2 regions of the Microbacterium sp. SORGH_AS_0888 genome follow, and region 2 is predicted to be linked to the other one. Evidence: riboswitches for the same ligand, from Rfam matches in the RefSeq annotation. Region 2 holds a riboswitch; the other holds the start of a gene.
What was found. Region 2 has a riboswitch for thiamine pyrophosphate ahead of QE381_RS08330 (ECF transporter S component). Riboswitches for the same ligand answer to the same signal wherever they lie in the genome.

Region 1: it holds a riboswitch for thiamine pyrophosphate, as region 2 does, so the genes downstream of both, thiM (hydroxyethylthiazole kinase) here and QE381_RS08330 (ECF transporter S component) in region 2, are expected to answer to the same signal.

What each region holds. Positions count from the first base shown of each region.
Region 1 covers NZ_JAUTAZ010000001.1:490,078-505,703, reverse strand. The annotation lists gene QE381_RS02460 (glycosyltransferase) at 1-389, opposite strand, end outside; gene QE381_RS02455 (DUF4383 domain-containing protein) at 573-980, shown strand; gene QE381_RS02450 (hypothetical protein) at 977-1,480, shown strand; gene QE381_RS02445 (helix-turn-helix domain-containing protein) at 1,525-2,208, opposite strand; gene QE381_RS02440 (MBL fold metallo-hydrolase) at 2,400-3,209, shown strand; gene QE381_RS02435 (redoxin domain-containing protein) at 3,206-3,889, shown strand; tRNA gene QE381_RS02430 (tRNA-Glu) at 3,955-4,027, opposite strand; gene QE381_RS02425 (MBL fold metallo-hydrolase) at 4,154-4,792, shown strand; gene QE381_RS02420 (HPr family phosphocarrier protein) at 4,833-5,102, opposite strand; gene QE381_RS02415 (fructose-specific PTS transporter subunit EIIC) at 5,136-7,199, opposite strand; gene QE381_RS02410 (1-phosphofructokinase family hexose kinase) at 7,229-8,167, opposite strand; gene QE381_RS02405 (DeoR/GlpR family DNA-binding transcription regulator) at 8,164-8,949, opposite strand; gene QE381_RS02400 (hypothetical protein) at 9,074-9,847, opposite strand; gene QE381_RS02395 (DUF262 domain-containing HNH endonuclease family protein) at 10,008-12,020, shown strand; TPP riboswitch at 12,033-12,124, shown strand; gene thiM (hydroxyethylthiazole kinase) at 12,167-12,922, shown strand; gene thiE (thiamine phosphate synthase) at 12,919-13,563, shown strand; gene thiD (bifunctional hydroxymethylpyrimidine kinase/phosphomethylpyrimidine kinase) at 13,560-15,071, shown strand; gene QE381_RS02375 (aspartate aminotransferase family protein) at 15,034-15,626, opposite strand, start outside.
Region 2 covers NZ_JAUTAZ010000001.1:1,720,118-1,735,743, forward strand. The annotation lists gene QE381_RS08325 (ABC transporter ATP-binding protein) at 1-780, opposite strand, end outside; gene QE381_RS08330 (ECF transporter S component) at 777-1,409, opposite strand; TPP riboswitch at 1,402-1,512, opposite strand; gene QE381_RS08335 (D-alanyl-D-alanine carboxypeptidase family protein) at 1,549-3,129, shown strand; gene QE381_RS08340 (CdaR family transcriptional regulator) at 3,170-4,390, opposite strand; gene QE381_RS08345 (alpha/beta hydrolase) at 4,609-5,526, shown strand; gene QE381_RS08350 (SDR family NAD(P)-dependent oxidoreductase) at 5,595-6,344, shown strand; gene QE381_RS08355 (PPOX class F420-dependent oxidoreductase) at 6,367-6,744, opposite strand; gene QE381_RS08360 (SLC13 family permease) at 6,770-8,098, opposite strand; gene QE381_RS08365 (J domain-containing protein) at 8,160-9,080, opposite strand; gene QE381_RS08370 (hypothetical protein) at 9,142-9,657, opposite strand; gene QE381_RS08375 (LssY C-terminal domain-containing protein) at 9,654-10,469, opposite strand; gene QE381_RS08380 (enoyl-CoA hydratase/isomerase family protein) at 10,466-11,536, opposite strand; gene QE381_RS08385 (ABC transporter ATP-binding protein) at 11,636-12,898, shown strand; gene QE381_RS08390 (ABC transporter permease) at 12,895-13,707, shown strand; gene QE381_RS08395 (hypothetical protein) at 13,771-14,205, opposite strand; gene cofG (7,8-didemethyl-8-hydroxy-5-deazariboflavin synthase CofG) at 14,311-15,626, shown strand, end outside.

The DNA.
Region 1 (15,626 bases), 1.2 Mb from region 2:
GCCACCGGCACGCGCGGCAGCAGGCCACGGTCGTGAAGAGCAAGCAGGAGCCCGAGCGGCTGCTCCTTGAGGGAGACGACGACATCCGCCTCCGCGAAGATCTCCGCCGCGAGCTCGAGCTCGTCGGCTGTGAAGGCCTCCGGGGCCGGCGGCGCGCCCTCGGCGCGACGGCCCAGCGATCGCACGTCGACGCCCGCGGCGCGGAGCGCACGGTAGCGCGGGTCTGCGGTCATCCGCTGCACAGTGCCTTCGCGACGAGCGGTCGCGGCGATGGAGAGCACGGAGTGGCGTTCGCGATCGCTGTGCAATCCGCGCACGACGTCCGTGTGCAGGATGCGCGCCCCGCCCGCGAAGAACCCCTCGAACAGGTGCAGCACTCGTGTGGTCATGGCGAGCTCCTCTCCGGGCCGGATGGCGGCGACTGGGCCATCCCACGGCATCCGGACCGCGCACAGAAGACCTGGGAGGTGACGGGCGGGAGAACATCGCGTGACGCACCCATCCGATTCGGTCGATGCGACGAACAACTGGTGATCGCGGCGCCCGCCGCGTCATGACACTAGGAGGTCCTCATGGGCTCGTCACCGAACCGTCTGCTCGCCGTCGTCTTCGGCGGCGTCTACCTTGTCGTCGGCCTGCTCGGGTTTGCGTTCACGAGCGGCGTCGGCTTCATCTCGACCGAGGGCGGGCTTCTGCTCGGCATCTTCGCGGTGAACCCGCTGCACAACATCGCGCATCTGCTGATCGGAGCCGCGCTGCTCATCGCGGGCCTGAGCGGTGTGCGCGCCGCGAAGACGGTCAACGTCGTGATCGGAGCAGCGTACCTGCTCCTCGGCGTCGTGGGCTTCTTCCTCGTCGGCACGGGAGCCAACATCCTCGCCCTGAACACACCGGACCACTTCCTGCACCTGGGCAGCGCGGTTCTGCTGCTCGCCGTGGGACTGGGCGCCGAGCGCGGTGCGCGGGCGGCGACGGCGTGAGAACCCTCTGGGCCACGGCATCGGCGTGGGGGGGCGGCCTCGTGCAGGCGGCCCTCGGCGCCGGTGCCGTCTCCGCGGCCTCCGCGCCCCCGGCCGCGCGCGTCATCGGCGCCGCGCTGGTCCTCAGCGGGCTGCTGGCCCTCCTCTGGGGAGCGCTGTGCCTCCGATCCGGTCGCATCCTGGTCCGCCGCGCTGTCCCGGGTGTCGCGGTCGCCGGCATCGCGCTGATCGCCGCGCTGCTCGGGGTGTCTCCCGCTCGGACGAGCATCGCGGCGGTGGCCGTCGCCCTCCTCCTGCTCGTCGCGGTCGCGGTGTCCGCGGCGCGGCGGGCGTCGGAGTCCGCCCCACGACGGCGGCTGCGCGTCCCCCTCTGGGCCTTCGCCCTGGTGACCGTGCTCATGACGGCGCTCACGGTGCCTGCGCTGGCGAGCGTTCAGGACACGCTGCTGATGGATGCGGATGGTCGCGTGCCCGTGATCCCCGGCCACGCCGGTCACTGAGCCGAGCGCACTCGCCCATCCGGTGGCCCTCCCGTCAGGGAGCGTCACCGCGCGTAGGCGACGGAGGACGCGAACGGGCTGAGCGTGAACCAGGCGGAGAACGCGCGCGTCGCGGCCGGGGCGCCGAGCAGCTCGATCTCTCCTTCCCGCACCGCTGCCGGGAGCGCGCGGTGCCCGTACCAGACCTCGTTCCAGACGCGTGCGGTCGCGGTGACCACCAGGTCGATGTCGTAGCCGGGGTGTTCGAGGCAGACGGTGGGCTCTCGGCCCCGGAGGACGATCCATGCTCGGGGCTTCGGGCTGCCGGGGAACCGGAACTCGATCGTGAACCGGCCCTCCGGGAGCGCATCTCGGTTCAGCCCCTGACTGACACGCCAGATGATCATCGACGGGTCCGACTGCCGCTCGGTGGGCGTCGGGAAGTGATGCTTCACCGTCCACTCGCCGATCGCGAGGATGACAGGACGGAGCGCCTCGCCTTCGATCGTGAGTGCGTATCCGCGGGGGTCGCGTCGCGCAGCGATCACGCCCAGCCGTTCCAGGTAGCGGAGCCGCTCGGTGAGCGTCGACCGCGAGAGCCCCGGCAGCCCTCGCTGGATGTCGTTGAAGCGGGAGGCGCCGGTCATCAGCTCGCGCACGATCAGAAGGGACCACCGCTCGCCGATCAGCGACGCTCCGATCGAGACGGGACAGTACTCGGCATCGAGCTCGTCGGCGACATCGGGCATGCGCGCCTCCGTGGGTCGCGGGCTTCTTCGGATGCCTCAGTCGATCCTGTTCCGCGGCTCGCCGGCGGTTCCGCGTTCACAGAGCGTAATGAGTGCGTTTCTCGAACTAGTCGCGTCGTCGGGTCCCGGGTTCACTGGCAGTCAGGCACCCGCTCAGGGGCAGCTCTCGACGAACACGAAAGGCAAGACCGATGTCCTCCACAGCCACGCGGCACGCGCTCACCATCCAGCCCCTCGGCGGTCCGACCGCGATCATCGGCGTGGGCGGGCTGCGGATCATCACGGATCCGACGTTCGACCAGCCGCAGGACTACACCGGTCACCCGAACACGGAGGGACTGCAGGGCGTCGAGCGGACGGAGGCCCCGGCGCTGTCCCCGCAGGAGGTGGGCCGCATCGACGTCGCGCTGGTCTCGCACGATCACCACATCGACAACCTGGACGACTCCGGGAAGGAGTTCATCAAGGATGTCCCCCACGTCTACAGCACCGATGTCGGCGCTGAGCGTCTCGGGAACGGCGTCGTCGGTCTGGACGGCAAGAGCGCGAGCCTCGACCTGCCGGAAGGCGGACGGCTCACGATCACCGGTGTTCCGGCGCAGCACGGCCCCGACGGCGTGTGGCAGCTCATCGGCCCCGTCACCGGATTCGTCATCGACGGCGACGGGGTGCCCACGACCTACGTGAGCGGCGACAACTCGTCGGTCGATGTCGTCCGCGAGATCGCGCAAGCCCATCCCGATATCGAGGTCGCGATCCTGTTCCTCGGCGGCGCCGGCTTCGCCGAGCTCGCGGACGGGGACTACATCACACTGTCCAACGAACGCGCGCTCGAGGTGTCCGATCTCCTCCCGCATGCCGTCATCGTCCCGATCCACAACGACTCATGGAAGCACTTCCGCGAGGACAACGCGCATCTGCGCGCCGTGTTCGCGGGAGCGGGGGCGGAGGATCGACTGCGCATCGTCGAGCGCGGCGCATCCGAGGTCGTCGCTCGATGACGACGTTGCTGCTCGGCGACCGCGCCCCCGACTTCCGCGCGGAGAGCCAGGACGGACCATTGCATCTGTACGGGTGGCAGGGAGGCTCGTGGGTCGTGCTGTTCTCGCACCCCAGAGACTTCACACCTGTCTGCTCGACCGAGGTCGCGGAGATCGCACGGCTGTCGCCCGAGTTCACGCGACGCGATGTCAAGGTCGCGACGCTCTCGACGGGCACGCCGGCCGGCCACGCCGTCTGGGCGGAGCAGCTGACGGAAGCGTTCGGGACGCCCGTGCGATTCCCGCTCATCTCGGATCCGAGTCTCACGGTGGCGCGGCTGTACGGGATGCTGCACCCGAGCTCGAGCGATGTGACGACCATCCGGTCGGTCTTCGTCATCGACCCGCAGCACCGTGTGCGGCTCACGTTGAGCTATCCGCCCACGACGGGGCGGAACTTCGCCGAGATCCTTCGCGTGGTCGACTCCCTCCAGATCGCCGACCGTCAGAACGTGGTCACGCCGGCCAACTGGATGCCGGGTTCCCCCGTTCTCGTGCCGCACGACATCGGTGACGATGAGGCGGAACAGCGGTGGGGTGAAGTCGACCGGACGCTGCCCTATGTGCGCAAGGTCTCTGTCGCGGGCCGATCGGCGCTCGCGCCGGAGAGCGCCCGCCCCGTGCGCCTGCTGAGCGACTGACCCGCATCCCCGCGCCCGCGAACGCAGAAGAGCCCCCGGAACTCCGGGGGCTCTTCTGTCATCTGTGACCCCAGCGGGATTCGAACCCGCGTTACCGCCGTGAGAGGGCGGCGTACTAGGCCGCTATACGATGGGGCCGTTTCGTTGTCTCCGCAGCTCCGGAGGCAACCGTTCGATTATGCCACGCCTTTTCCGAGTCCGCCAAATCGAGCCGGGCATCTGCATCGGCTTGCCTCCCGCCCGCCGCGGGAGTTGACTCAGTGCATGCGCATCACGAAGCACGAGCACGCGGCTCTCACCCTGGAGAAGCACGGGAAGAAGCTCCTCGTCGACCCCGGCAGCTTCACGACCCCGCTCGTCGACCTGCACGGCGTGGTCGCGGTCGTGCTCACGCACGAGCACCCCGATCACTGGACGCCCGAGCATCTCGACCGGGTTCTCGACAAGAACGCCGGAGTGCCCATCTACGCGCCCGAGGGCGTCGCGCAGGCAGCGGCCGGCTACGACATCCGGGTGGTCTCCCCCGGCGATGTCGTCGAGGCTGAGCCCTTCCGGCTCGAGTTCTTCGGCGGGCGGCACAGCGTCATCCACGAGTCGATCCCCGTCGTCGACAACGTGGGCGTTCTCGTCGACGACGCGTTCTACTACCCGGGGGACTCCTATGCTGTCCCGCACGGCCGCGAGATCGAGCTCCTGGCCGCTCCCGTGGGAGCGCCGTGGCTGAAGATCGGTGAGGCCATGGACTTCGTCATCGCGGTCTCGCCGCGGCAGGCCTTCGCGACGCACGACATGACGCTGTCGCGCGCCGGCCTGGAGATGGGCCGCGCCCGCCTCACCTGGGCGACGGAGCAGGGCGGCGGTCGCTTCTACGCACTCGAGCCCGGCGACGGTCTGGACATCTGACCGTCGCCGGGCTCGAGTCGGCGAGCACGGGCGCGCGGGATTACTCCGCGTCGAGGTCCGTCTCGAGGAGCTTCACCAGGTCGTCGAGGGCGGCATCCGCGCCCTCCGCGTCCGACTTGAGAGTCACGACGGTGCCCTTGCCGGCCCCCAGGCCGATGAGCGAGAGGATGCTGCCGGCGTTCAGGTCGGGCCCGCCCTCCGCAGCGATCGTGATCGGGATCTTCTTCTCCTGCACCGCCTGCACGAAGAGCTTCGCGGGGCGGGCGTGCAGCCCGGAGGCGCTGGCGATGGTGGCCTGGCGTTCAGCCATGTTCTTCTTCTCTCTTCTTCGTCGGGAACGGGGTCAGGCGCTGGCCACGACGGCCGGCGTCACCTCTGCTTCGGCGAGTTCTTTGCGTCCGACCCACTTCTTGAGGGCGACGACGATCAACGCAGTCACGACGGTACCTGCCACGATCGAGAACGCGAAACCCCAGAACGGGTTGATGGCGAAGAACACGAAGATCCCGCCGTGCGGCGCCAGCGACGAGACTCCCAGCGCCATGCTGAGGCCACCCGTGATCGCGCCTCCGATGAGGTTCGCCGGGATCACACGAAGCGGGTCCGCCGCGGCGAACGGGATCGCTCCCTCGCTGATGAACGACGCGCCCAGCAGCCATGCCGCCTTGCCGTTCTCCCGCTCGACCGGGGTGAACGCGTCGCGACCCAGCACCGTCGAGGCGAGCGCCATCGCGAGCGGCGGGACCATGCCGGAGGACATCACGGCGGCCATGATGAGGAACGGCACGGCGTGGATGTCGCTCGTCGAGGCGGTCGCAAGACCCGCGGTCGCGAACGCATAGGCCACCTTGTTGACGGGGCCGCCGAGGTCGAAGCACATCATGAGGCCGAGGATGACGCCGACGCCCACGATCGCGCCCGTCCCGGCGAGGCTCGTCAGGCCGTCGTTGAGCAGCTCCATGAGCGAGGCGATCGGTCGACCGAGGAACAGGATCATCAGGCCCGAGGCCACGATCGATCCGATGAGCGGGATGATCACGACCGGCATGAGGCCGCGGAGCCAGCGCGGCGGGTCGAGACGCCCCAGCCACCACGCCACGACGCCGGCGAGCAGGCCGCCGATGATGCCGCCGATGAAGCCCGCGTTCATGAGCACCGCGACGGCGCCGGCCACGAAACCGGGGGCGATCCCGGGACGGTCGGCGATCGCGAACGCGATGTAGCCCGCGAGTGCCGAGACGAGGAAGCCCATCGAGGTCGAGCCGATCATGAACGCGACCGAGCCGAGGTACTGCCCGAGCGGACCGAGCGGCGAGGTGATGTCGGTGGTCGGGAGGTCCCAGAGCGAGTTCTGCACGATGACGTGCGCGGCATTGGCCGTGACCTGGTAGCCGCCGAGGAGGAACCCCAGTGCGATGAGGAGCCCGCCACCGGCGACGAAGGGGATCATGTAGCTCACGCCGGTCAGCAGCACGCGCTGGATCTTCGCTCCCCAGGACTGCGGGGCTGCGGGAGCCGTGGAGGCGGAGGAGGCCGACCCGGACACGCGCGGCGCGGCCGGGTCCTTGGCGGCCGCCACGGCCTCCCGGATCATCGCGTCGGGCTGTTCGATCCCGCGCTTCACGCCCGCGCGAACGACCGGCTTGCCGGCGAAGCGCTGCGGCTCACGGACGTCGACGTCGACGGCGAAGATCACGGCGTCCGCCGCGTCGATGACCGAGGAGGGCAGCGCCTGGTAGCCGCTGGACCCCTGGGGCTCGACGGTCAGCTCGACCCCGTCCTTCTTGCCGGCCGCGGTCAGGGCGTCGGCAGCCATGAACGTGTGCGCGATTCCTGTCGCGCAGGCCGTGACAGCCACGATCCGGGCCGGGCGCCCGTCGATCGTGAGGGACTCGTCCGCGGTCGCGACCGGCGCGACGGCGGGTGCCGCGGGCTCGGCGGCAGGGGCCGCCGCCTCCTCGCCGATCGCGACGCGGACGATGTGCACGACGTCGTCGGGGGTGCGCGCCGCGCGCAGTCCGTCGGTGAAGTCGGACTGCATGAGGCTCCGCGCCAGCTTCGACAGCACCGCGAGGTGCGCCTCCGCGGCATCCGCGGGGGCGGCGATCAGGAAGACGAGGTCGGCGGGTCCGTCGGGCGCGCCGAAGTCGACCCCCGGGGACAGACGGGCGAAAGCGAGCGAAGGAGTCGTGACGGCCGCGCTCTTCGCGTGCGGGATCGCGATCCCGCCGGGCAGCCCGGTCTCATCCTTCTGCTCGCGGGCCCAGGCGTCCTCGAAGAGCGCTTCCGCGTCTGTCGCGCGTCCCTCGGCGACGACGCGCGTCGCGAGGGCACGGATGACCGCGGCCTTGTCGTCGCCCAGGCTCGCATCGAGCGAGACGAGGGCTGGGGTGATGGTGTCGGACACGATGACCTCCAGTGGTCGGTGGTACGGGATCAGAGGGAACGCACGGGCACATCGCCCTGCGGAAGGTCGAGGGGACGCGGCGCCTGCGTGCCGGGCAGGGAGGCCGCAGCGGCGCCGTAGCGGATCGACTGGCGAAGCGCCTCGGCCGGGCTCGCGCCGCGTGCCGCGGCGAGCACGAAGCCGGCGAGCGAGCTGTCACCGGCGCCGACCGTGCTGACGACGCGGATGCGCGGCGGACGTCCCGCCCATGCACCGTCGGCCGTGACCAGCACGGCCCCCGCGGCGCCGAGCGTCACGAGCGCCGCCCCCACCCGCGCCGGCACGAGGGAGCGTGCCACGGGCAGGACCGCGGCGACGAGGTCGACGCCTTCGTCGAGCGGAATGCCGGCGAGCTCGGCGAGCTCGTCCTCGTTCGGCTTGATGAGATCCGGGGCACCCTCCGCCACGACGGCGCGCAGCGCCGCGTCCGAGGTGTCGACCGCGATGCGCGGCGGCCGGGAGCCCGCGCGGACCGCACGGATCACGTCGACGTAGAACGCGTCGCCCGCGCCGGGCGGGAGAGAGCCGGCGAGCACGAGCCAGTCGGCCCCCGCGGAGGCGGCGACCACGGCATCGATGAGAGCCTGCCGCTGCGCGGCGTCGAGCGCGGTGCCGGGCAGGTTGAGCTTCGTGGTCTCGCCGTCGGCGTCGACGATCGTCAGGTTCGACCGCACGTGCCCGTCGACCCCGACGGCTCGGTACGTGATCCCCGCACCGTCCAGCACGGCACGATAGGGGTCGTCGGCGGACAGCGGCAGCACGGCCTGCGTGTCCTCGCCGGCGAGTGCGACGACGCGGGACACGTTGATCCCCTTGCCGCCCGCATCCTCACGTCCTCCGAGTGCCGTCTGCACCTGGCCGGGCCGCAGCGGCGCGGCCAGGCTGATCGCCCGGTCCAGGGAGGGGTTGGCGGTGAGTGTGACGATCATGCGAGCCATACCTCCACTCCGGCATCGCCGAGCGCGGAGGCGAGCTCCCCGGCGGGCGGCGTGTCGGTCACGAGAACATCGATGTCTGTCAGAGGGGCGAAGCCGACCAGCAGCTCGCGGTCGAACTTGCTGCCGTCGACGACAACCACTGTGCGCCGGGCGCACCGCACGATTGCCCGCTTGACCGCCGCTTCCTCGGGATCGGGCGTGCTCAGACCGAACTCCGCCGACATGCCGTTCGTCCCCACGAACGCGATGTCGGGACGGAGCGCTCCGATCGCCTCGACCGTCTGCGCGCCGACGGCGGCGGAGGTGACGCTGCGCACCCGGCCGCCGATCACGGTGAGGGCGACACGGTCGGCGTCGGCGAGTGGGCCGGCGAAGCTGAAGGCGTGGGTGACGACGTCCGCCTGGCCGCCCTGCTCGGCCAGTCGCGCGGGCAGGAGAGCGGCGACCGCACCCGTCGTGGTGCCGGCGTCCAGGAACACGGATCCGCGGAAGCCGGACCCGATGGCCGAGAGCGCGCGACGCGCGATCGCGTGCTTCTGCGAGCCCCGCAAGGTGGACCGCTCGACGAGCGTCGCCTCGGTCGTGCTCTGCCTGTCGGGCGCGATAGCGCCGCCGTGCACCCGGATCACCGAGCCCTGACGCTCGAGCGCGTCCAGGTCGCGTCGCACCGTCTCGGTCGTGACGCCGAAGCGGCGGGCAAGGTCGGTCACCGACACTCGTCCGTCGACGAGGAGCATGCCCTCGATCGCCTCTTGGCGCTCCATCGCGTACACGGTGGCCTCCTTTGGATAGCCACAGATTACAACACAGTCCCACATGGAGCAACGGTTTCGGCGGGCGAAAACACAGAAGCGCCCCCGGTCGTCGGACCGGGGGCGCCTCAGGAGACGGGACGGCTCAGGCTTCGCTCATGGCCTGCACCTCGGCGCGGCCCTTTGCGGCGTAGTAGGCGGCTCGTGCGGCATCCTTGCGGGCCTGCTCCGCCTGACCGGCGTCGAGCTCCTCCTGCGAGATCGGGACGCTCTCGACGTGGTTCACGCCGTGGTACTTCTCGATGTAGGCGTCGAGCTCGGGGCCCGACTCCCACGAGGTGATCAGGCAGTAGCGCGGCTCGGTGCCGCGGTGCGTCGCCGCGTGCCACAGCCGCTGCGTGTCGATGATGAGCTGCGCGCCGGCGGGCAGCGCAATGCGCACCTCCCCCTCCGGATCGGTGCGGTTGTGGCGCAGCACGAAGAAGCTGTCGGTGTCGTCGGTCAGGTTGAAGAAGCCGCGGACGACCCAGCCCGTCCCGTCCGGGTTGAGGCGGTTGTTGTCGTCCTGGTGCAGGTTGTAGAGGCAGTCGCCGTACGGAGTCGGCTGCAGCTCGATCACGCGGCACCGCCCGACGTTCGCGCCCGGCTCCTGTGCGCGACGCGCGAGGTTCGGCGCCTTCTCGACCTGGGAAGGGATCCAGACGCCGTCCTTGTCCGTGCGCGGCGGCTTGTGGTTCCAGAAGCCGTTGCACTCGATCTCGCCGAAAGCGCTCGCGAGCGGCGCGAAGCGCGTGTCACCGGAGGACTTCCAGTCGTTGTACTCGATGTCGAGCCACTCCTTGGGGTCCAGCTCCTGGTTGTAGCGATCCAGGACGACGTAACCCGTCTCCTCGAGCGCGGCGGACGTGATGTAACCCATGACGAATCATGCCTTTCGGTCGGGGCCAGCGAAGTTTTTACAGGCCCAGGTAAGGTCAGCCTATTCCCGCGGGCTGCCGCACCCCTGGGAGGCGGGCCGGTAAAATCGGACCCGGCCGCGGCGCGCTCCGATGCCGGTGCCGCTGCGAAGGACGACCGCCATGACCCTCTCCCCTGCCGCCGCCACCAACGTCGACGCGACGGCGGTGGGCACCCTCGCGTGGCTCTCGTCCCGTGTCTCCGGCATCGTCGTCCCGGTCTACCAGCGTCAGTACCGCTGGGACATCGGCGGGTGCGATCAGCTGCTCTCCGACATCCGCGCGGTCGCGGACGCCGACGACGGCCGCACGCACTTCCTCGCCTCCATCCTGTCGACGCGCACGGAGGGATCTGACGACGAGCTCGTGCTGATCGACGGCCAGCAGCGCATCACGACGCTCATGCTGCTGGTCGCCGCGCTCCAGCACACCGTGCGCCCGAACGACCCCTCCCTGGCCGAGGAGATGGCGAGCGTGCTCGTCCGCCCCGACGATCCCCGCCGCACCAAGCTTCGGCCGCATCGTGCGTGGGCGGGAGTCTTCGAGGATGTCGTGCTCGACCGTGGCGCGGACGGCGCGCAGGGTTCGCGCTTCGCCGACAACTACGCCTTCTTCCGCAGCCAGATCCGGGCGGAGGAGGTGCCCCGCATCTGGCGGGGGCTGCAGCGCCTGGAACACGTGTCGATCACCCTCGGCCCGCACGCGGGGGCGCAGCAGATCTTCGAGAGCCTGAACGCCACGGGCGAGCCGCTGCGGGACCACGAGCTCATCCACAACTACGTCCTGATGGGGCTCAGCCATGCGCAGCAGCTCGACGTCGAGGAGTCGTTCTGGGTCCCGATCGAGCAGAACACGGGTGAGGCGATCGGCGAGTTCTGGCGCCACTACCTCGTCATGCGCACGGGCCGCGAGGTCACGGTATGGGGCGGTCGGGGGGTGTACGACGCCTTCCGGCGCGAGTTCCCGCGTCTGGAGGCGGACTCGCTGCACGACCAGGCCGCCCAGTGGCGGGACTTCTCCGAGATCTATCGTGTCCTCCGGCAGCCCGCCCACGCCGAGTCCGAGGCGATCGGGCGCCAGCTCGCGTACCTGAACACGTTCGGCCCACGGCTGCACTCGCTCGTGATGCGGCTGCTCTCCGAGCGCCGCCACGGGCTCCGCGACGAGGCGGCGCTGATCGAGGTGCTCGAGTACCTGCAGGCGCTCCTGCTGCGACGGACCCTCGTCGGCGTGCCGCTCGATCGCATCGTCGCACGGCTGTGCCGCGCCCACGCGGACGGCGGTGACGCGCTCGAGCGGGCGATCGCGCGCATCTCGCCCTCGGACGAGCGCGTGCGCGTCGCGGTCAAGTACGGCGCTCTCCCCCACCCGGCGTACGTGCTGGGCCGCCTCGCCGGGCTTCCGCGTGTCGCGGGTCTCGACGTCGAGCACGTCCTGCCCGTCGCTCCCGGGGACGACTGGACGGGCGACGGCCGCCGGGCCTGGCGAGACTATGGCGACGACGAGCAGAACAGCGCGCGCGCCCTGACGGAGACGCTCGGCAACCTCACCCTGCTCGAGGAGGCGCTCGCGGAGCGGGCGATGGATGCGTCCTTCCCTGCCAAACGCGGGCTCTACGGGACATCGCGGGTGTCGCTCAGCCAGGAGCTCGGCCGGGTCGAGAGCTGGGGAACGTCCGCGATCGCCGAGCGCACGGAGCGTCTCACGCGGCAGCTGGTCTCGCTGTGGGCCCGCCCACGCGTGACCGCGATCGACGACGACGGCCTCACGCCGATCCTGGATGCCGTGCCCCGTCGCGGCTGGCCCCACGGCTGGGAGCGCGAGTACGCGTACGTGGAGTATCGCGGGGAGCACTGGGAGGTCTACGACATCCGCCATCTCTTCCGGCGGGTGTTCCTCCGGCTGTGGTCGGATGCGCGTGCCGCGGTGCTCGAGGACAGCGCGCGCCGTGGCGGGCCGGTCTACGCCGGCCAGGCCTGGCACGGACAGTGGGAGACCCTCGACGAGACGCACTCGCTGTATCTCGGCTGGGACTCGAGCTACATGCTGAGCGCCGTGCAGGGTGTCCTCGAGGAGGCCGGCATCGCCGCCGAGGTGTTCCTGAAGTACTCCTACATCGGCGAGGCGATGCGCTGAGGTAACCTCGTCAGCAGTGACACGGGGTGCCCGGGAGGGCTGAGATCACACCCGTCGAACCTGATCTAGTTCGTACTAGCGAAGGGATGTCGCCATTGCGCACGTCATCGCCGTCTCTGTCCGCCGCCTTCTGGGCCGTGGAGGAGGTGAGAACGACAGCGCCGCTCGTGCAGTGCCTGACCAACGCGGTCACGGTGAACTTCGTGGCCAACACCCTGCTCGCGGTGGGCGCGTCACCGGCGATGGTGGACGTGCCGGGAGAGGCGGGCCCGATGGCGGGTGCCGCGTCCGCGGTGCTCATCAACCTCGGCACGCCCGGCGCGGAACAGCGTGAGGGCATGCTCGAGGCTGCCGAGGCCTGTGCCGACATGGGCCGCCCGTGGGTGCTCGACCCCGTCGCCGTCGGCGCTCTGCCGGTGCGGACCGACCTGGCCCACCGGCTCCTGACGCGGCGACCGACCGTGATCCGCGGAAACGCCTCCGAGATCCGAGCGCTGGCGGGAGCCGGGACGGGCGGGCGCGGGGTGGACGCGGCGGACGATGTGGCGGGTGCCGCGGACGCCGCCCTCGCGCTCGCCCGCACATCCGGCGGGGTCGTCGCGGTCTCCGGCCCCGTGGACCTCGTCACCGACGGCCGGCGCACCGTGCGGATCACGGGCGGCGACGTCCTGCTCACCCGCGTCACGGGCGGCGGCTGCGCGCTGGGCGGGGTCATCGCCGCCTACGTCGCGAGCCATGCAGACCCGTTCGAGGCCGTCGTGACCGCCTGTCTCGGCTACGGCATCGCGGCCGAGCGCGCCGCCCACGCGGCGGCCGGACCGGCCGGCTTCGCGGTCGCCTTCGTCGACGCGCTCGCGTCCCTCCGCTCCGCCGACCTGGTGGCCGAGGGGCGGATCGCGTGACCATCGACCTCTCGCTCTACCTCATCACCGACGAGCGCGCGGCGGCGTCGGCCGGACGCGGGGTGCTCGACACGGTCCGGCTCGCCGTCGCCGGCGGTGTCACCGCCGTGCAGGTGCGGGCGAAGGACGCGTCCGCTCGCGATCTCCTCGCGCTCGTGCACGCCGTCGCGTCCGCCGTGCCCGAGCGTGTCGCCGTGATCGTGAACGACCGTGTGGACGTCTTCCTCGCCGCGCGCGCGAACCGCGCCGCGGTGGCGGGTGTCCACGTCGGCCAGCGGGACATCCCGGTCGACCACGTGCGGCGTCTCGTGGGCCCGGACGCCGTGGTGGGGCTGACCGCGGCCACGCCGGAGGAGCTGCAGGATGCGGCGGCCTCCCCCGCGCGCGTCGACTACGTCGGAATCGGCACGGTCCGCGAGACGACCACCAAGCTCGACGCCCCGGCCCCGCTCGGGATCGAGGGCGTGATCCGCCGCGCCGCGACGTGTCCGCTGCCGGCCGTCGCGATCGGCGGCATCGTCGCGAGCGATGTGGCCGTGCTCCGCGCCGGGGGCCTCGCGGGAGTCGCCGTCGCCTCGGCGGTCGGAGCGGCCCCGGATCCGACCGCGGCCGCACGGCTCTTCGTCGGAGATCCCGCGTGAACCGGGGCACGCCGCCGGCCGCGCCGCGCATTCTCAGCATCGCCGGCACCGACCCGACGGGAGGCGCCGGCATCCACGCCGATCTCAAGAGCATCGCGGCGAACGGCGGCTACGGGATGGCGGTCGTGACCGCTCTCGTCGCGCAGAACACGCGCGGCGTGCGCAGCATCCACGTGCCGCCCGTCGGCTTCCTCGCGGAGCAGCTGCGTGCGGTGAGCGACGACGTCGAGATCGACGCCGTCAAGATCGGCATGCTGTTCGACCGGGAGATCGTCGACACCGTCCGGGACTGGCTGGAGACGGTGCGACCGCCCATCGTCGTGCTGGACCCGGTCATGGTGGCCACCAGCGGCGACCGGCTGCTCGGTGAGGCGGCCGAGTCGGCGCTGCGCGACATCCTTCCGCTCGTCGACCTCGTCACGCCCAACCGCCCGGAGCTGGCGGCGCTGCTCGACGAAGCGGAGGCGGAGACCTGGGAGCAGGCGCTCGCACAGGCGCGCCTGCTCGCCGAGGGACACGGCGTGTCGGTGCTCGCCAAGGGCGGGCACTTCAACACCGCCGCTGCCTGCGACGCCCTTGTGGATGCCGCGACCGGCAGTGTCACCGAGTACCCGTCGCACCGCGTGCGCACACGCCACACACACGGCACCGGCTGCTCGCTCTCGTCGGCGGTCGCGACGCTCCGCGCACGTCGCGGGTCATGGGGCCCGGCGATCGCGGAGGCGAAGCGGTGGCTGACCGAGAGTCTGGAGGCCGCCGACGGGCTCCGCGTGGGTGCGGGCAACGGACCCGTCTCGCACTTCGCCGGGCTCTGGGACCGCGCCGGCGACCCCGTCGCGCCGGAGCACGTCGCCGCCGCGTGGTGGGAGGGCATCCGCGGGATCCGCGACGCGACCGACGACCTCCCCTTCCTGCGAGGCCTCGCCGACGGAACGCTCGGGGCAGCGGCGTTCCGCTGGTACCTCGCGCAGGATGCCCTGTACCTTCGCGACTACGCACGGGTGCTCGCGCACGCGAGCGCGCTCGCCCCGACATCCGAGGAGCAGACCTTCTGGTCCTCGAGCGCAGCCGGTGCGATCGCGGCCGAGCTCGAGCTGCACAGCCGCTGGCTCTCGACCGATGGGCTGTTCGACGCGGCGCCGAGTCCGACCACGACCGCGTACATCGATCATCTGCTGGCCCTCGCGGCGCGGGGCGACTACGGCGCGCTCGTCGCCGGCGTCCTCCCCTGCTTCTGGATGTATGTCGACATCGGCGAGCGGCTGCTGCCCGCGGCGACGCCGGAGAACCCGTACACCGCATGGATCGAGACCTATGCGGATCCTGCGTTCCGCGCCGCGACCGACCGCGCCATCGACATCGTCTTCCGTCATGCCGCGGGAGCATCGGTCGCTGCGCGCGGTCGGATGCGCGACGCGTTCGTTGTGTCGGCGCAGCACGAGAGGGCGTTCTTCGCCGCGCCGCTCGCGCTCAGCTCACCCGAGCGAGCACCGCGTCGAGCTCCGTGACGAAACGATCCGCGTCGGCGCGCGTGAACGGCAGCGGCGGGCGCAGCTTGAGCACGTTCCCCTGTGGTCCGCAGACCGAGGTCAGCACGCGCCGCGCGCGGAGCCCGTTCACCGTCCGCGTCGCCAGCGGACCGTCCGGACGCTTGCGCGCCCGATCGGCCACGAGCTCGAGGCCGGTGAACGCGCCATCGCCCCGCACGTCGCCGATGGCCTCGTGCCGGGTCGCGAGCGTGCGCAGCTGCGAGCGGAAGTAGGCGCCGACATCGGCAGCGTGCTGCTGCAGCCCTTCGTCGCGGATGACGTCGAGCACGGCCTGCGCCGCCGCGATCGCGACGTCGTTGCCACCGAACGTGTTGAAGTACGGCACCTCGCGCGCGAAGACGTCGAGCACCTCGGCCGTTCCGGCCACGGCGGCCACCGGGTACCCGTTGCCCATCGGCTTGCCCATCGTGACGAGATCGGGGGTCAGGCCATGACGCGCGAAACCCCAGAACGCCGAGCCGGTCCGCCCGAACCCGGGCTGGACCTCGTCGGCGATGAACACGCCGCCCGCCG
Region 2 (15,626 bases):
GCCGAGCCGGGGGCGCGCATCGATCCCGACCCGTCGACCCGGCACCCACACGCCGGCCTCGGCGAGCGTCACACCGTGGACCGCGAACACCTCCGCGGGCGCGCCGTCCGCGAGGAGCCCTCCGCCGGCGGCGAGCACGACGACGCGGTCGACGTGCTCGGCCCACAGCGCCACGCGATGCTCGACGACGACGAGCGTCGCCCCCGCCTCCGAGACGGCGCGCACGACCGCGTCGCGGACCTCCGCGGCGCCCGGGGGGTCCAGGTTGGCCGTCGGCTCGTCCAGCAGCAGGAGCCCCGGTCTCATCGCGAGCGCACCGGCGAGCGCGAGCCGCTGCTTCTGCCCGCCCGAGAGCGCCTCCGCCGGGTGGTCGCGCCCCACGGCGAGACCGACCGCATCCCGCGCCGCATCCACCCGCCGCCAGATCTCCTCGCGCGCGACGCCGAGGTTCTCGCAGCCGAAGGCGATGTCGTCCCCCACGCGCGCGAGCACGACCTGCGCGTCGGGGTCCTGCAGCACGAGCCCCGCGCGGCCCCGCGCACGCGCCGGCTCCTCGCCGTCGATGCGCAGCTCTCCCGCGGCCTCGCCGTCCTCGGCGTCGCCGAGCACGCCCGCCAGGCCCCGCAGCAGGGTCGACTTGCCGGCGCCGCTCGCGCCGAGCAGCAGAACGCGTTCGCCCGGGGCGATGTCGAGGTCGATCCCGGTCGTCGCCCAGCGGCGTCGGCCGGCGTGCCGCCAGCCCCAGCCGCGGGCGACGACGCGCGCCCCGGCTGCGGTCACGCCGTGTCGGCGGCGCGCGCCTCGCGGCCGGCGGCGAACCGATCGAGCGCCCCGGTCGCGGCGAGCGCCTTCACGATGAGCCACGACACGAGGCCGGCGATCAGGATGCCGGAGACCACGGCCGAGACGAAGTAGATGACCCGCGCCCCGAGGTCGTATGCGGCGATCGACGAGAAGTTCGTGTCCAGCAGCGCCACCGACAGCCCCGCGACCGCGCCCGAGCTGAGAGCGCCCAGGAGCCGGAAGTTGCCGTAGAGGAAGAGCGCGAAGCCGATCTCGGCGCCGAGCCCCTCGATGACGCCCCACACGAAGGTGAGGAACCCCCACTGGGTGCCGACGGCCATCGAGACGACCGCCGCGACGATCTCGGTGTACAGCGCCGCGCCGGGCTTGCGGATCACGAGCCCGCCGAGGACGCCGGCGAACAGCCAGCCCCCGGAGAGCAGCCCCTCGAGCCCCGGGAGGAAGGCGAGCGCGGTGCTGAGCGGCGTCCAGGCCTGACCCCAGATCCAGAAGATGACGCCGGCGGCGACCCCGATGACGCTCGCGACGACGATGTCGACCACCCGCCAGCGGAGGTGGACGGACCGCACGGATGCGGACGTGGACGTAGACGTAGACGTGTGCATTGATGCTCCTTCCTGCGCCGGCATGATCCGGATCAGGTTCGACGGTCGAAGCGTGGATTCGCTTCCTCTCAGCCCGGAACACCGGACTCCCGTGGTGGTAGATGCCGAGTATAGACCCCCGCCGCGATACCGTAGGCGAGTGACCCCCGAAGGCCCGCCGACCACGCGACGGTCGTTGCGTGCCCGCGGCTCCTCCGAGAGCCCCACGGTCGAGACCTCGGTCGTCGACCCCGCGACCGTCCCGCTGCTCGTGGCCGCCGCCGCCCGCGCGGATGCGCCCGAGGAGCCGGTGACGGCTCCTCCGGTCCTCGTCGCCTCCGAGGCCGGGCAGGCCTCGTCCGCGACCGTCGTCGTGGCCTCCGAGCACATGATCGCCGCCGCGGCGCCCGCGGCGCTCGGCTGGGTCGACGAGGGCGGCGTGGCCGAACGCTCGGCGCCCCGACTGCAGCTCGAGGCCGGCACCGGCTACGTGCCCGTGGCCGCCGACCTGCTCGCTCGCGCGCCCCGGCGCTCGCCGTGGCGGCCGGCGGTCGTCGTGCCGGCGGCGTTCATCCTGGGACTCGTCGTGGCGTACTGCGCGACCGTGCTGCTGTGGCCGCTGTACGCGGTCGCGCCGACCCTCACGCCGATCTCGCCCCAGCCGGCCGCCGCGGCGGCCGCGGCTCCCGCGTGGCCCGCGGAGGGGAGCGCCTCGGTCGCGGTCGACGGCGTCGGGTCGCCGCTGGCCTCGACCGGAACCGCCAGCGCCATGGCGAGCATCACGAAGATCGTGACGGCGCTCGTGGTGCTCGACAAGATGCCGCTCGCGCTCGGAGAGCAGGGCCCCTCCTACTCGTTCACCTACAGCGACCGCGTCGAGTACTGGGATCGCCTCGGGCAGGACGAGTCCTCGCTCGACGTCCCCGTCGGCGGCAGCCTCACCGAGTATCAGCTGCTGCAGGGGATGCTGATCGGCTCGGCGGGCAACTACGCCGACCGGCTGGCCGGCAGGATCTGGCCGAGCGACGCGGTGTACGCCGACGCGGCCAACGCGTGGCTGCGCCAGCACGGGATCGACGGCATCACGGTCGTGGAGCCCACCGGCATCGAGGAGGGCAACACGGCGACGCCCGCGGCGCTGTTGGACCTCGCCCGCCGGGCGCTGGCCAACCCCGTGATCGCCGAGATCGTGCGCACCCCCGCGGTCGACCTGCCCGGCGCCGGCCACGTCGTCAACACGAACGCGCTGCTGGCGGACCCGGGCGTCATCGGCATCAAGACCGGCACCCTCGACCTCTACAACCTGCTCTCGGCCAAGCAGGTCACGGTCGAGGGCACGACCGTGACGATCCTCGCGAGCGTTCTCGGCCAGCCCGACCACGAGACCCGGGATGCCGCCACGCGGGCACTGTTCGCCCAGGTCGAGAAGGAGCTGCAGCCGGTGCCCGCCGTGGCCGAGGGAACGACCGTGGGCCAGGTCGACACGCTGTGGGGCTCCCCCGTCGGTGTCGTGACGGCATCCGACGCGAGCGTCGTGCTCTGGAACGGCGCGTCCGCGACCGCGACGACCACGTTCTCGCTCGGCGACGCACGCGACGCCGGTGAGAAGGTGGGCGTGCTCACCACGACGGGACCGGTGAACAGCGCCACGACCGACCTCGTGCTCGCGGGGGATGTCGAGGGCCCGAGCCCATGGTGGCGGCTGACCCACCCGCTGCAGCTGTTCGGTCTCGCCGGCTGAGCCGAGTCGTCCGCCGCGTCCCCGCCGGCGCGGGCTGCGCCTACGGCTGCGGAAGGTTCAGCCAGTGCATCGCGTCCAGGGCGAGGCCGACGTTGGTGCCGTGGCGCTCCAGTGAGACCGGAAGGCGGCTCTGGGCGCGGCGAACGCGCTGGAGGACCGTGTTGCGGTGGGTGAACAGCAGCTCCGCGGTCCGCGATGCGTTGTAGCGCTGGTGGATGAACGTGCGCAGCGTGTCGCGCAGCTCCTGCGGCGCCAGGGCGAGCGGGCCGAGCACGGCATGGATGAACTCGCGCAGCCGGGCGTCGTCCCGGGCCATGACGAGGACGGCCGCGACGTCGTCGTAGAAGCCGATCGGGTGGGCGTTGTGCGTCTGCATCAGCCGCTGGGTCTCGAGCGCACGGTCGTGCGTGCGCCGGAAGCCGTCCACGCCCTCGTCCAGGGACCCGATCGCCAGCCTGACGTCGCGGTAGGGAGCCAGGGCCGTCTCGATCGCCTCGGGCGGCACCGGGACGCCGGGGGTCAGCCACAGCCACAGCGACGACGCGCTGGCCTGGACGAGCAGCTGGTTCCGGGACTCCGCGACGCGGCCGAGCCGGTCGGCGGCGCGCACGAGGGCCTCGCGATCGGCGACCTGGGCGGGAGCCCAGACGATGACGCCGAGGTGCGCCGCCCGCAGCGGGTAGCCGAGCCTTCGGTCCATGCCGGCCGGCGGCGCCGGGGCGCCGCCCAGGATGAGGTTGACCAGCTCGAGCCGGCGCACCTGCTGATCCGCCGACAGCGTCGCGCGCTCCTGCTCGAGGACCTCGATGAGGGCGCTGACCGTGGCCTCGATCCAGAGCGACAGTGATCGCGAGGCCCTCTCGAGCGCGGGGAGCAGGACGTCCGGGTCGTCGCACAGCGAGAAGGCGATCGTCATCCAGAGCGACCACGTCGCCCGCTCGCCCGCGCGGTACGAGGCGCGCAACGTGGCCTCCTCGCCCCACCGATATCCGTCGCGGGCGATGCCGACGACCTGGCTCGTGAGGTGGGGCTCGACGTCGCGCTGCGGGTCGTCGTACATCGAGCGCGCCCAATGCTGCGTGTTGGCCCAGGCCGCCTCCCCGATCGCCTCCGAGATGGCGGGGTCCGATCCGAAGCGGCGGTCGGTGGCGTCGGCGACCGCCTCCCGGATGGGCCGTATGACGGTCGGGTCGGTGAGGAACACCTTGGCGGTGTTGCGCAGCAACTCGTCGGTCGCGCCCCGCACGCTGCCGCTGGACATGGCACTCCTCTCACGACTCTCACGACTCTCACGACTCTCACGACCGAACACTGTTCAGACAGTGCGATTATCACATTTCAACCCATCGATAATGTGCAATCCGACATTGTGTGAGCCATGCCGCTGAGCGAGCATGACAGCACCGGTGCTCACGGGCCCGGCTCCGCGATCGGATCAAAGAAGAACGGTGATGGGAGAGTCACATGACGGGTGCATCGATGCCTTGGACAGCAGCGCGGTTCAGGTCGGGGGACGGCGAGTGCGACGCGTCGATCTTCCGTCCCGCCGCTGCCGAGGACGGCGGACCGCTCCCGATCATCGTGCTCGCGCACGGGCTGTCGGGGGTGAAGAGCCTTCGACTGGACGTCTACGCGGAGAGGTTCGCGCAGCGCGGCTATGTCGCCATGACGTTCGACTACCGCCACTTCGGTGCGAGCACGGGCGAACCGCGAGACTTCGTCGACATCCCGGAACAGCTGGAGGACTGGCGCAGCGCCGTGGCGTTCGCCCGGACCCTCGAAGGCGTCGACCCCGAGCGCGTGATCCTGTGGGGCACATCCTTCGGAGGCGGACACGTGATGACGACGGCGGCGGACGACCACCGCATCGCCGCGGTGCTCGCGCAGTGCCCCTTCTCGGACGGAGAGGCCACCGGGCGCGCGACCCCGAAGAAGACCGCGCAGGGCCTGGCGCGGCTCGCGCTGAGAGACCGTGCGGCCAAGCTGTTCGGGCGTCGGCCGGTGCGCGTGCCCGTGGTCGGGAACCCCGGCGACGTGGCGATCATGACGGCTCCGGGCTCCTTCGAAGGGTTCCGCGCGATCTACGAAGCCGCGGGGGTGCCCTTCGAGATCCCCGAGATCCCCGCTCGCGTCATGCTCCAGGTACGGAACTACCGCCCCGGTCTCCGAGCGGCCGACGTGACGGCGCCGCTGCTGATCTCGCTGTGCGAACGGGACACCGTGACCCCCGCCGCGGCGACGGAGGAGCTGGCCCGCCGCGCGCCGCGGGGCGAGATCAAGCGATTCGACTCCGGCCACTTCGGCATCTATGTCGGCGACCTGTTCGAGTCGGTGATCGCGGGCCAGATCGAGTTCATCGAACGCCACGTGCCGATCGGCACGGCCGCACCGCGCTGAGCACCCGCTCGAGAACGGACCCCCGAACGACCGGCCCGACGGTCGATCACCTCGCAGAAGGAGCACCCATGGAATCTGGACTGGAAGGCCGAGTCGCGCTCGTCACCGGCGGCGGCAGCGGGATCGGCCGGGAGGCGGTCCTCGCCTTCGTGCGCGCCGGCGCCCGCGTCGTCGTCGCCGATCTCAACCTCGACAGCGCCCGCACGGTCGCCGACGAGGCGGTGGCCATCGGCGGCAAGGCCGCCGCGGTCCGCGTCGACGTGGCCTCCGAGGAGTCCGTCCGCGACATGGTGCGCGCCACGGTCGACGCCTTCGGACAGCTCGATGCGGCGTTCAACTCGGCCGGCATCGGCGAGCCGGCGACGCTGCTGGATGTCACGGAGGCCCAGTGGGACCGGATGTTCGCCATCAACGTCAAGGGGATCCTCTACTCCATGCGGCAGCAGATCCTGTGGATGCGCGAGCACGGCGGCGGCGCCATCGTCAACGCCGCGTCGAAGGCGGGCCTCGGAGCCGTCCCGGGCGAGGCGCACTACATCGCGGCGAAGCACGCCGTCGTGGGCCTGACCCGTGCCGCAGCGCTCGAGCATGCGGCGGACGCGATCCGGGTCAACGCGATCGCCCCAGCGTTCGTGGACACGCCCTTGATCGCGAACGCGCCGCGGGCCGCGCTGGACGCGGTGGCCGCGACCACCCCGCTGCGGCGGATGGCCCAGCCGCGGGAGGTCGCGGATGCGGCCGTCTGGCTGTCCTCTCCTGCGGCGAGCTACATCACCGGGGTGATCCTCCCCGTCGACGGCGGCCTGGGCGCTGCATGAGCGCGCCCGCGGCGGAGACTGCTCAGCCGCGGAACCGGGGTGAGCCGAGGACCCGCTCGACCGTGATCTCGAGCACGACCCGTGCGGGGTTCGGCGGAGGCTGACGGTAACGTGCGGCGTACAGCTCGACCGCGTGGGCGACGGCATCCGGGTCCTGGTTCACGCGCGCGGGGCCTTCGAAGCTCAGCCACCGGCGGCCGTCGACCGTGCTGACGCTGGCGCGGCCGGAGCGCTCGGCGTTGACGAACTTCTGCGTCCCGCGGCTGCCGATGACCCGGACGATGCCGTCCTCGTAGGTCATGCCCACGGGCACGGCGTGGATGCGGCCGCCCCGCCCCAGCGTCGAGAGGGTGGCCAGGTGGCGCTCGGCGAGGAATGCGAGCGCGTCGTCGGTGATCACCCTGCCAGCTTGCCAGCAGGTCGGCTCAGAACCGCCACACGAGCGGCACGTAGAGCACCGCGAAGAGCACGAAGACGAGGGTCAGCGGCAGCCCGAGGCGCCAGTAGTCGCCGAACCGGTAGCCGCCCGGGTCCATGACCATGAGGTTGGCCGGAGTCGCGACCGGGGTGAGGAACGACGCCGCGCCCACGACCGTGAGCGACATGAGGAAGGGCAGCGGGCTGAGCCCGAGGGTCGCCGCGATCGAGGTCGCGACGGGCGCGACGATGAGCACGGTCGCCACGTTGGAGATGAACTGGCCGAGCACGACGACCACGATCGCGAGGACGAGCAGCGCGAGCTGGGGCGGAGCCTGCCCGACGAGCGAGACGACCGCATCCGCGACCATCTCGGCCGCCCCCGTCGTGAGGAACGCCTGCGAGAGCGGGATCATGCCGGCGATCAGCACGACCGTGGTCCACGAGATGGAACGGTAGACCTGAGTCACGCCGAGCACGCGCGTGAGGATCAGGGCGCCCGCGGCCAGCAGGCCGGCGACCGCGGCGGGCACGAGGCCGGTCGCGAGCAGCACGACCATGACGCCCGTGATCACGAGCGTGCGCCGCGAGCCGCGCCCCAGGCGCAGCCGCGGCACGCCGAAGCCGCGCTTGCGCGCCAGGATGCGGTTCTCGCCCGTGAGCACCGCGTCCGGGAGGAGTGAGAGCGTCTCGGTCGCGCGCTCGCCGAGCGTGGTGCGCGCAGCGGCGTGCCGCGGGAGGAGTCGGGGGCCGGCGAGGAGGACGACGGCCGCGGTGACCACCAGGAGCGGTCCGCCGACGAGCGCGAACTCGAGGTAGCCGAAGGGTCGCGCCCCGCTCTCGGCCGCGAGCTCGGAGACGACGACGTTGACGGGGGTGCCGGTGAGCGTGAGCAGGGATGCGGCAGAGGCGAGGAACGCGAGGGGCATCATGAGCTGGCCCGCGGCGATCCCGGCGCGGCGGGCGATGACTGCGACGACCGGCACGAGGGCGGCGACGGCCCCGTTGATGCTGATGAAGGCCGTGAGAACGGCGACCAGGAGCGCGATCGAGAGCACGACCCCGACCCGGCTGCGGCCCGCCCTGGCGACGACGAGGCGCCCGGCGCGCGCCGTGAGCCCCGTCGCGTCGAGGGCCGCGGCCACGACGAACAGGCTGGCGATGAACAGGACGGTCGGGTCCCCGAAGCCTGCCAGGGCCTGCGGCAGCGTCAGCACCCCGGTGGCCCACAGGGCCAGGGAGACGCCGACCGCGACGACCTCGAGCGGCACCTTGCCCGACAGGAAGGCGACGATCGCTGCGCCCAGGATGACGAACGTCCAGGTCACAGGGTCCACGAGCCCACGCTACCCGCCGCCTCCGCCGCGCGCCCGGGAGCTGCGGGGGCGGCAGCGCGGCTCAGACGAAACGCACGGTCTGGTCGAGACGGGTGCGGATGTCGAACACCTCGTTGCCGCCGATGTCGCGGGCGCCGCGGACGCCGCGGCGCAGCACGGTCGACAGGGCGGACCGCCCCACGACCGCGACCGGGACGCCCCGGATGCTCCCGAGCTCGGTGATCTGCTGCGGCACGTCGTCGTCCGGGAGCACGACGATCGCCCCGCCGAACCGCACCCGCGCGGCGCGGGCGACGTGACGGACGCCGCTGAGCAGCCGGGTCACGGGCGCATCGGGCACCTGCGGCCCGGTGATCTCGCCGCGGCGGAAGCCGACGGGCCCGCCGAAGTCCTCCGACAGCAGACCGTACAGACCGCTCGGGCCGAGCACGATGTGATCGAGCTTCGCCTCGGGATCCCCGTCGCGCGAGGCCGCGACGTCGTGCCAGACGGTGTACCCCATGCCCAGGTCCGCCACGATCCGGGCGGTCGCCTCCTCGGCGAGCGCATCGGCGAGCAGTCGCCGCAGGTGGCGGGGCGCGGAGCGCAGCAGGGCCGGGTCGTAGGGGTCCTCGAGCGCGACCCCGCGCCCGGCCCACTCCCGCACGAGCGTCAGGTAGCGCTCGCGCCGCCACCCGCCCGGCTGACCGGCGCTGCGGGCCCGGGGGCGCGTGTCGGGCCGTGCCGACGCGGGACGCCAGCCCCCGGCATCCGGCCCGGCGGCGGCGAAGCCGTGACCCCGGTCGTAGACCGCACGAGCGTGGGCGGTGCCGACGAGCTCCCAGGCCCGCTGCACGCGCACGAATGCCGCCGCGTCTCCCCCGGTGTCGGGGTGCGTGTCGCGAAGCCGCTGCCGGAAAGCGCGCCGCAGCTCGTCCTCGGTCGCCGTGGCGTCCACCCCGAGCACCTCGTAGGCGGATGCCGACAACGGGCTGTCGAACACGCGTCCTCCTCGGTCCCTCGGCGTCCAGGCTAGCGGCCGCGGGCTTTGCGGGCGCTGTGGGTCACCGGCGCTCGTTGCGACGTGCGTAGGCCGCGGCGCTGCGGCTCGACAGCGCGAGCAGGATCAGGATGTCGAGGGCGAGCGTGACGAGGGTCGTGTGGAGACGGATCTCCTGCCCCCGCACCCACCACGACACGAAGGTCCCCGAGATCGACCCCACCGCGGAGAGCATGATGAGCACGCGCGGCCAGTTGTGTCCCCGGAGCACGAGGATCGCCAGCGCCACCTCGAGCAGGAGCACGGAGCCCGCGATCCCCCACACGGCTCCGATCCCGAGGAGCACGACATCCGGAGTGAACGTGACGCCGTCCAGCGCGATGTCGAGGCCGCGCGCCAGCTCGGGCCAGATGGTCGTGAGCCCGATCATTGACGCGACGCCGGCGGCGACGCGCAGGAGCACCAGGACGGCTCCCGCGACGGTCGTCGCGGGCCGCGCCATGGCCGGGTCGTACGCGAGCGGGCGGGCGAGCCGGGCGGGCGACTCGAAGGCGGCGCGCTTGCGCACGCGCGTGCTCATGCGGTCACCCGCCGTACGTCCACGATCGGCAGGTCGCCGTCGGTGCGGATGCTGTCGCCGCCGCCGTTTCGGGCGTGGTAGCCGCTCGAGAAGTCGCGGATCACGTCCACGGCGATCCGAGGATCGGCCTGCGTGAGCGTGCGCACGATGTGATCGCGCTCGATGTCGGTGTCCGCATCGATCCGGTGCGTGATCTGCAGGGTGAACAGCGAGAGGCCGACCGCCGTGTCGAAGGTTCCCGCCGCGAGCCAGTCGACGCGGCGGCCGCCCGGCAGCAGCCAGCCGTCGGGGCAGCGCCAGAAGCGCACGTGGTGACGCTGGGCCGGGTTGCCGTCGACCTCCTGCTGATAGGCGAAGTCCTGCATCCGGCCGAAGAGGAAGAGCGGGCTGACCGGCGCCTCGTCGTAGCTGCGGCGGGTGAGGGTCGAGGCGACGATGCGCCATGACGAGCGCAGGGTGACCGGGTCGGCGCGGGTCCAGCCGGCCTCGACGAGCGCGCGCTCGATCTGGTCCGCTTCACCCATGAGCGCGAGGTTGACGGGATCGCCCAGCAGTCCGTCGCTCGTACGGGTGCGACCGATGAAGTAGTCGGGAACGTAGATCGTCGTGAGGATGCGGTGCAGCCGCGGCAGCACGAGATAGGCCAGCAGCGCCCAGAACACGACCGCGAGCGGGATGCCCCACCAGCCCACTCGGAACGTCTCGGTGAAGCTGAGGTAGGCCAGCCAGACCGCGGCCAGGCCCGCGAACACGAAGAAGAACCAGTCCAGCGCGACGCCGACGGAGTAGGCCCGGCGGGGGCGGTCCGTCACGTCCACAGCGGCACCGGGGGGACGAAGCCGAACGCCTGCGCGACGACGTCCTCCGGCACCTCGGCGAGGGACGGCGGGTGCCAGCGGGGCGAACGGTCCTTGTCGACGACCTGCGCGCGGATCCCCTCGACCAGGTCGGGCTGGGTGTGGGCGAACCAGAGCACGAGTCCGTACTCCTGCGCGAGCGCGGCGCGGAGCCCCGGCAGCTCGCGCGCACGGCGCACCGCGGCGAGGGCGACCGTGAGCGCCGTGGGCGAGAGGGCGCGCATCGCCGCCGCCGCGGCGGCGGCCTCCGGCTCGGCGCGCACGTCCAGGCGCTCCAGGATCTCGGGCACGGATGCGGCGGCGAACGCCTCGTCGATCCACACGCGGGCCGCAGCGAGGCGTGCCGGCTCGGGCGTCTCGTCGAACAGCAGCGCGATCTCGGTCGGATTGGCGGGATCGGCCCGCGAGGCGAGCGCCTCGGCGAGATCGGGGAGCCGGTCGGCGGGGACCAGATGGTCGGCGAAGCCGGCGTAGATCGCGTCCGCCGCATCCATGGTCTCGCCCGTGAGCGCCAGGTACTCGCCCAGCCGCCCGGGCGCGCGGGCGAGCAGCAGGCTGCCGCCGACGTCGGGGGTGAAGCCGATGCGGGTCTCGGGCATCGCGAGCCTCGAGCGCTCGGTCACGATGCGCACGGCGGCATGGCACGCGAGCCCGACGCCGCCGCCCATCGTGATGCCATCCGCGAAGGCGACGACCGGCTTGGGATACTCGGCGATCAGCGCGTCGAGCGCGTACTCGTCGCGGAAGAAGCTCGAGGCCTCGGCGGCCCGGCCCGCGGCCACCTGGTCGTGCAGTGCGCGCACGTCGCCGCCCGCGCACAGGCCGCGCTCCCCCGCGCCGTCGAGCACGACGACGGCGATGTCGGGGTCGTCCCGCCAGGCGTCGAGGGCGGCACGCAGACGGGCGACCATGGCGATGTCGAGCGCGTTGAGCGCGCGGGGACGGTCGAGCGTCAGGCGTCCCACGGACCGCTCCACCCGCACTCCGACGCCGTCGACGGATGCGCTCTGCCCCTGCCTCACGCGCCCACGTTATCGCGGGCGGGGCGCGCGGCCGACTCGCCCGGCGCGCAGGATTCCGGCAGGATGGGAGGAATCGGTCAACGACGAGAGGTTTTCTCTATGCCCGACGGCCAAGTGCTCGAGTTCACAGACGTCACGAAGAGGTTCGGCAACGTCGCCGCCGTGTCCCACCTTTCGGCGACGATCCAGCCGGGTGCGGTGACGGGCTTCCTCGGCCCCAACGGCGCCGGAAAGACGACCTCGCTGCGCATGCTGCTGGGACTCGTCTCCCCCACGTCGGGACGCGCCCGCATCGGCGGACGCGCCTACGCCGATCTGGCGGACCCCCTGCGGACCGTGGGAGCCGCCCTCGAGGCGTCGAGCTTCCACCCCGGTCGCAGCGCCGCGAACCACCTGAAGGTCTATGCCCGCGCCGCCGGCCTCGCACCCGCCCGGGTCGACGAGGTGCTCGGGCTCGTCGGGCTCGCCGACGTCGCGGGCCGCAAGGTCGGCGGGTACTCCCTCGGCATGCGGCAGCGCCTCGGGCTCGCGACCGCGCTGCTCGGCGACCCGGGCGTGCTCGTCCTCGACGAGCCGACCAACGGCCTCGACCCCGAGGGCATCACCTGGATGCGGACGCTGCTGCGGCTGTTCGCGCGCGAGGGACGCACCGTGCTGGTCTCCTCGCACCTGCTGGGCGAGGTCCAGCAGACGGCCGACCGGCTGCTGATCATGTCGCGCGGCAACCTCGTCTTCCAGGGCGCGCTCGACGAGCTCACCGACCCGAGCGAGTTCGCCACGGTCGTCGACTCCCCCGAGCGCGGAGCGCTCGTCGAGGTGCTGCGTCAGGCCGGCTGGCAGGTCGAGGTGCTGCGGGCGGGGCTGACGGTCCGCGGCGTCGAGCCGGCCGAGGTGGGCGCGGTCGTCGCAGCCACCGACGTCCCGCTCTCGCTGCTGGCCCGGCGCGGCCCCGAGCTGGAAGAGGTCTTCCTCGACCTCGTGAACGGCGTGCGCACCGCGGTGCGGGCCGACAGCGGGCCCCGCGCGCTCGAGGCCGGCGCGCCCGCCGCCGACGAGGTGTACGTCGCCGCGGTGGTGGCCGGAGCGGGCGGCGCCCTGCCGGAGCCGGACGGTGCGCCGGATGCCGAGGGCCCGGCGTCCGCGCCGGACCCGGACGCGCCGCTCGTGGAGGACGCCGCCGATCTGGCGGCGGCCCCGGTCGAGGAGTCCCCGGATGTCGAGACCTCCGCGACCGACCAGGCGCCGCCGGGTGCGTGGACGCCGCCCGCAGCGCCCGACACCCCCGTCGGCACCGAGCCGGCGGCGGACAGCGGCGAACCGGTCTCCGATGATCCCCACCGCCCGGAAGGAGGCGAGCGATGACGCTGCTGCGCGCGACCTCGTCCGAGCTGACGAAGCAGTTCACGACCGCGATCTGGTGGATCCTGGCCCTGGTGCTGGCGCTGTACGTCGGCATGATCGCGACCGGGCTCGCCTTCGCGATCGCCGCGAGCGCGACGGGCGCGCTCCCCGGTACGACCACGACGGGCGAGGGCCCCGCCTCCGGGAGCCTCATCTACAGCCTGGCGAACTCGATCGGCTACGTCTTCCCGCTGCTGATCGGCACTCTCCTCGTGACCGGAGAGTTCCGTCACAAGACCCTGACGCCGACGTTCCTCGCGATCCCGCGGCGCGGCGCGGTCCTGGGCGGCAAGCTGCTGGCGGGCGCGGTCCTGGGCCTGCTCTACGGCGTGATCGCGGTGGTCGTGACGGCTGCGCCGGGCGCGGCCGTGTTCGCCGGCTTCGGCCTGGAGACGGGTCTCGGCACCGGCGACACCTGGGCGATGCTCGGCCGCATCCTCATCGCTTTCGTGCTGTGGGTGCTCGTGGGCATCGGCACGGGGCTCGTCGTGCGCAATCAGGTCGCGGCGATCGTGATCGTGCTCGCGTTCACGCAGTTCGTCGAGCCGCTGCTGCGCGTCGGTGCGGCCTTCGTGGAGTCGCTCTCGGGCATCGGCCGGTTCCTGCCGGGCGCCGCCGGCGACGCGCTGGTCGGCGCGAGCGCCCTGAACATGGGCTCCGGGACGGCGGACACCCTCGCCTGGTGGGGCGGCGGCCTCGTGCTCCTCGGCTACGCCGTCGTGCTGCTGCTCATCGGCTACGTCACCAGCTGGCGCCGCGACGTCGCCTGATCGGCATCCTGCGCGGGGTCCCGCGGCGCGGACGGATGTGCCGGCGCGGGCGGATGCCGCGGCTCAGGCGGTCGCAGGCTTCGGCTTCGCCGGGCGCGGGGTCCGCGGCTTCGCGGCGAGCTCGGCGACATCCGTCTGCGCCGTGACCGTGTCCAGTCGCAGCGCCTGCACGAGCGCGAGGCCGTGACGGGTGGAGAGGATGACGCGCTGGAACTCGCTGTCGGGTTCGAGGTCGATCACGACGCCCGGACGCTTGCGGCGGATGACGGCGAAGTCCTTGCCCGCGGCGTAGCGCCAGGTGCCGATAGCGAGCGTCGCCGGCAGGTAGGTGCCGGGGGCGCGGACGCCGCGGAGCCAGGTCCACGGGTCATCGGTCAGCTGCACGCGGGTGATCGCCGGCCGGTCGAGGACCACGCTTCGCCGCCGGACGGCGAGCGCACGCTCGGCGGGGGAGAGCACGACCTCGAGATGCGCGGAATCGAGCATCAGGGTCACCATGCGACAAGTCTGCCAGCGTCGCGCGCGCCGTGGCCGAGGTTTTGCTCACAGAGCGGCAACGATCGTCGTGACCCGCGCGACACATGACGGTGGAAGACTTGTCTGGTGCCCGTCACTTCCGCATCCGTGTCCGTCCGTGATGTCCTGACACGCGCATCCGCGGGCGAACGGCTGTCCTTCGAGGACGCCCTCGCGCTGGTGACGGCGTCCGGCGACGACCGCGAGCGGGTGTTCGCCGCGGCCGCCGCACTGCGCGACGAGGGCCTGGCGGCCGCCGGGCGACCGGGGGTCATCACCTACTCGCGCAAGGTCTTCGTGCCGCTGACGACGCTCTGCCGCGACCGCTGCCACTACTGCATCTTCGTCGACACGCCGGGCCAGCTGCAGCGTCTGCGCAAGCCCGTCTTCATGTCGCCGGAGCAGGTGCTGCAGGTCGTGCGTCAGGGGCAGGCGCTCGGCTGCAAGGAGGCGCTGCTGACCCTCGGCGACCGCCCGGAGGAACGGTGGCCGGATGCGCGCGCCTGGCTCGACGAGCACGGCTTCGCCTCGACGCTCGACTACGTCGGGCACATCGCACGGCTCATCACGGCCGAGACGGGGATGCTCGCGCACCTCAATCCCGGCGTCATGTCGGACGCCGAGCTGCGCACCCTGCGTCCTGCGGCGCCGTCCATGGGGATGATGCTCGAGACGACGTCGCGGCGCCTGTTCGAGGAGCCGGGCCAGCCGCACTACGGCTCCCCCGACAAGGATCCGGCCGTGCGGCTGCGGGTGATCGAGGACGCCGGTGCCGCCCGCATCCCGTTCACGACCGGCATCCTGGTGGGGATCGGTGAGACACCCGCAGACCGCGCCGAGTCGCTCCTCGCCCTGCGCGACGCGCAGGAGCGGCACGGGCACGTGCAAGAGGTCATCGTGCAGAACTTCCGCGCGAAACCGCGGACGGCGATGCAGGACGTGCCGGATGCCGACCTCCTCGAGTACGCGACGGTGGTCGCCGCCGCCCGGCTCGTGCTCGGTCCGCGCATGCGGGTGCAGGTCCCGCCGAACCTGTCGGATGCGGGCGAGCTCGAGCTTCTGGTCGGGGCGGGCATCGACGACTGGGGCGGGGTGTCGCCGCTGACGGCCGACCACGTCAACCCCGAGCGGCCGTGGCCGCACGTGGACGAGCTCGCGGCCCGGACCGCCGCCGCCGGGTTCGAGCTGCGCGAGCGGCTGACGGCGCATCCGGAGTACCTCGCCGACCTGGATCGCTGGGTCGATCCGGCCCTGCACGACGCCGTCGCCGCCCTCGTCGACCCCGCGTCCCACCTGGCCCGCCCCGCCCCCGCGGCCTCCCCGTCCTCGTCGCCGAGTCGGCACTCCGCTGCCGACTCCGCATCCGATTCGCGCGATTCTCGTGCGGAGTCGGCGATCGAGGG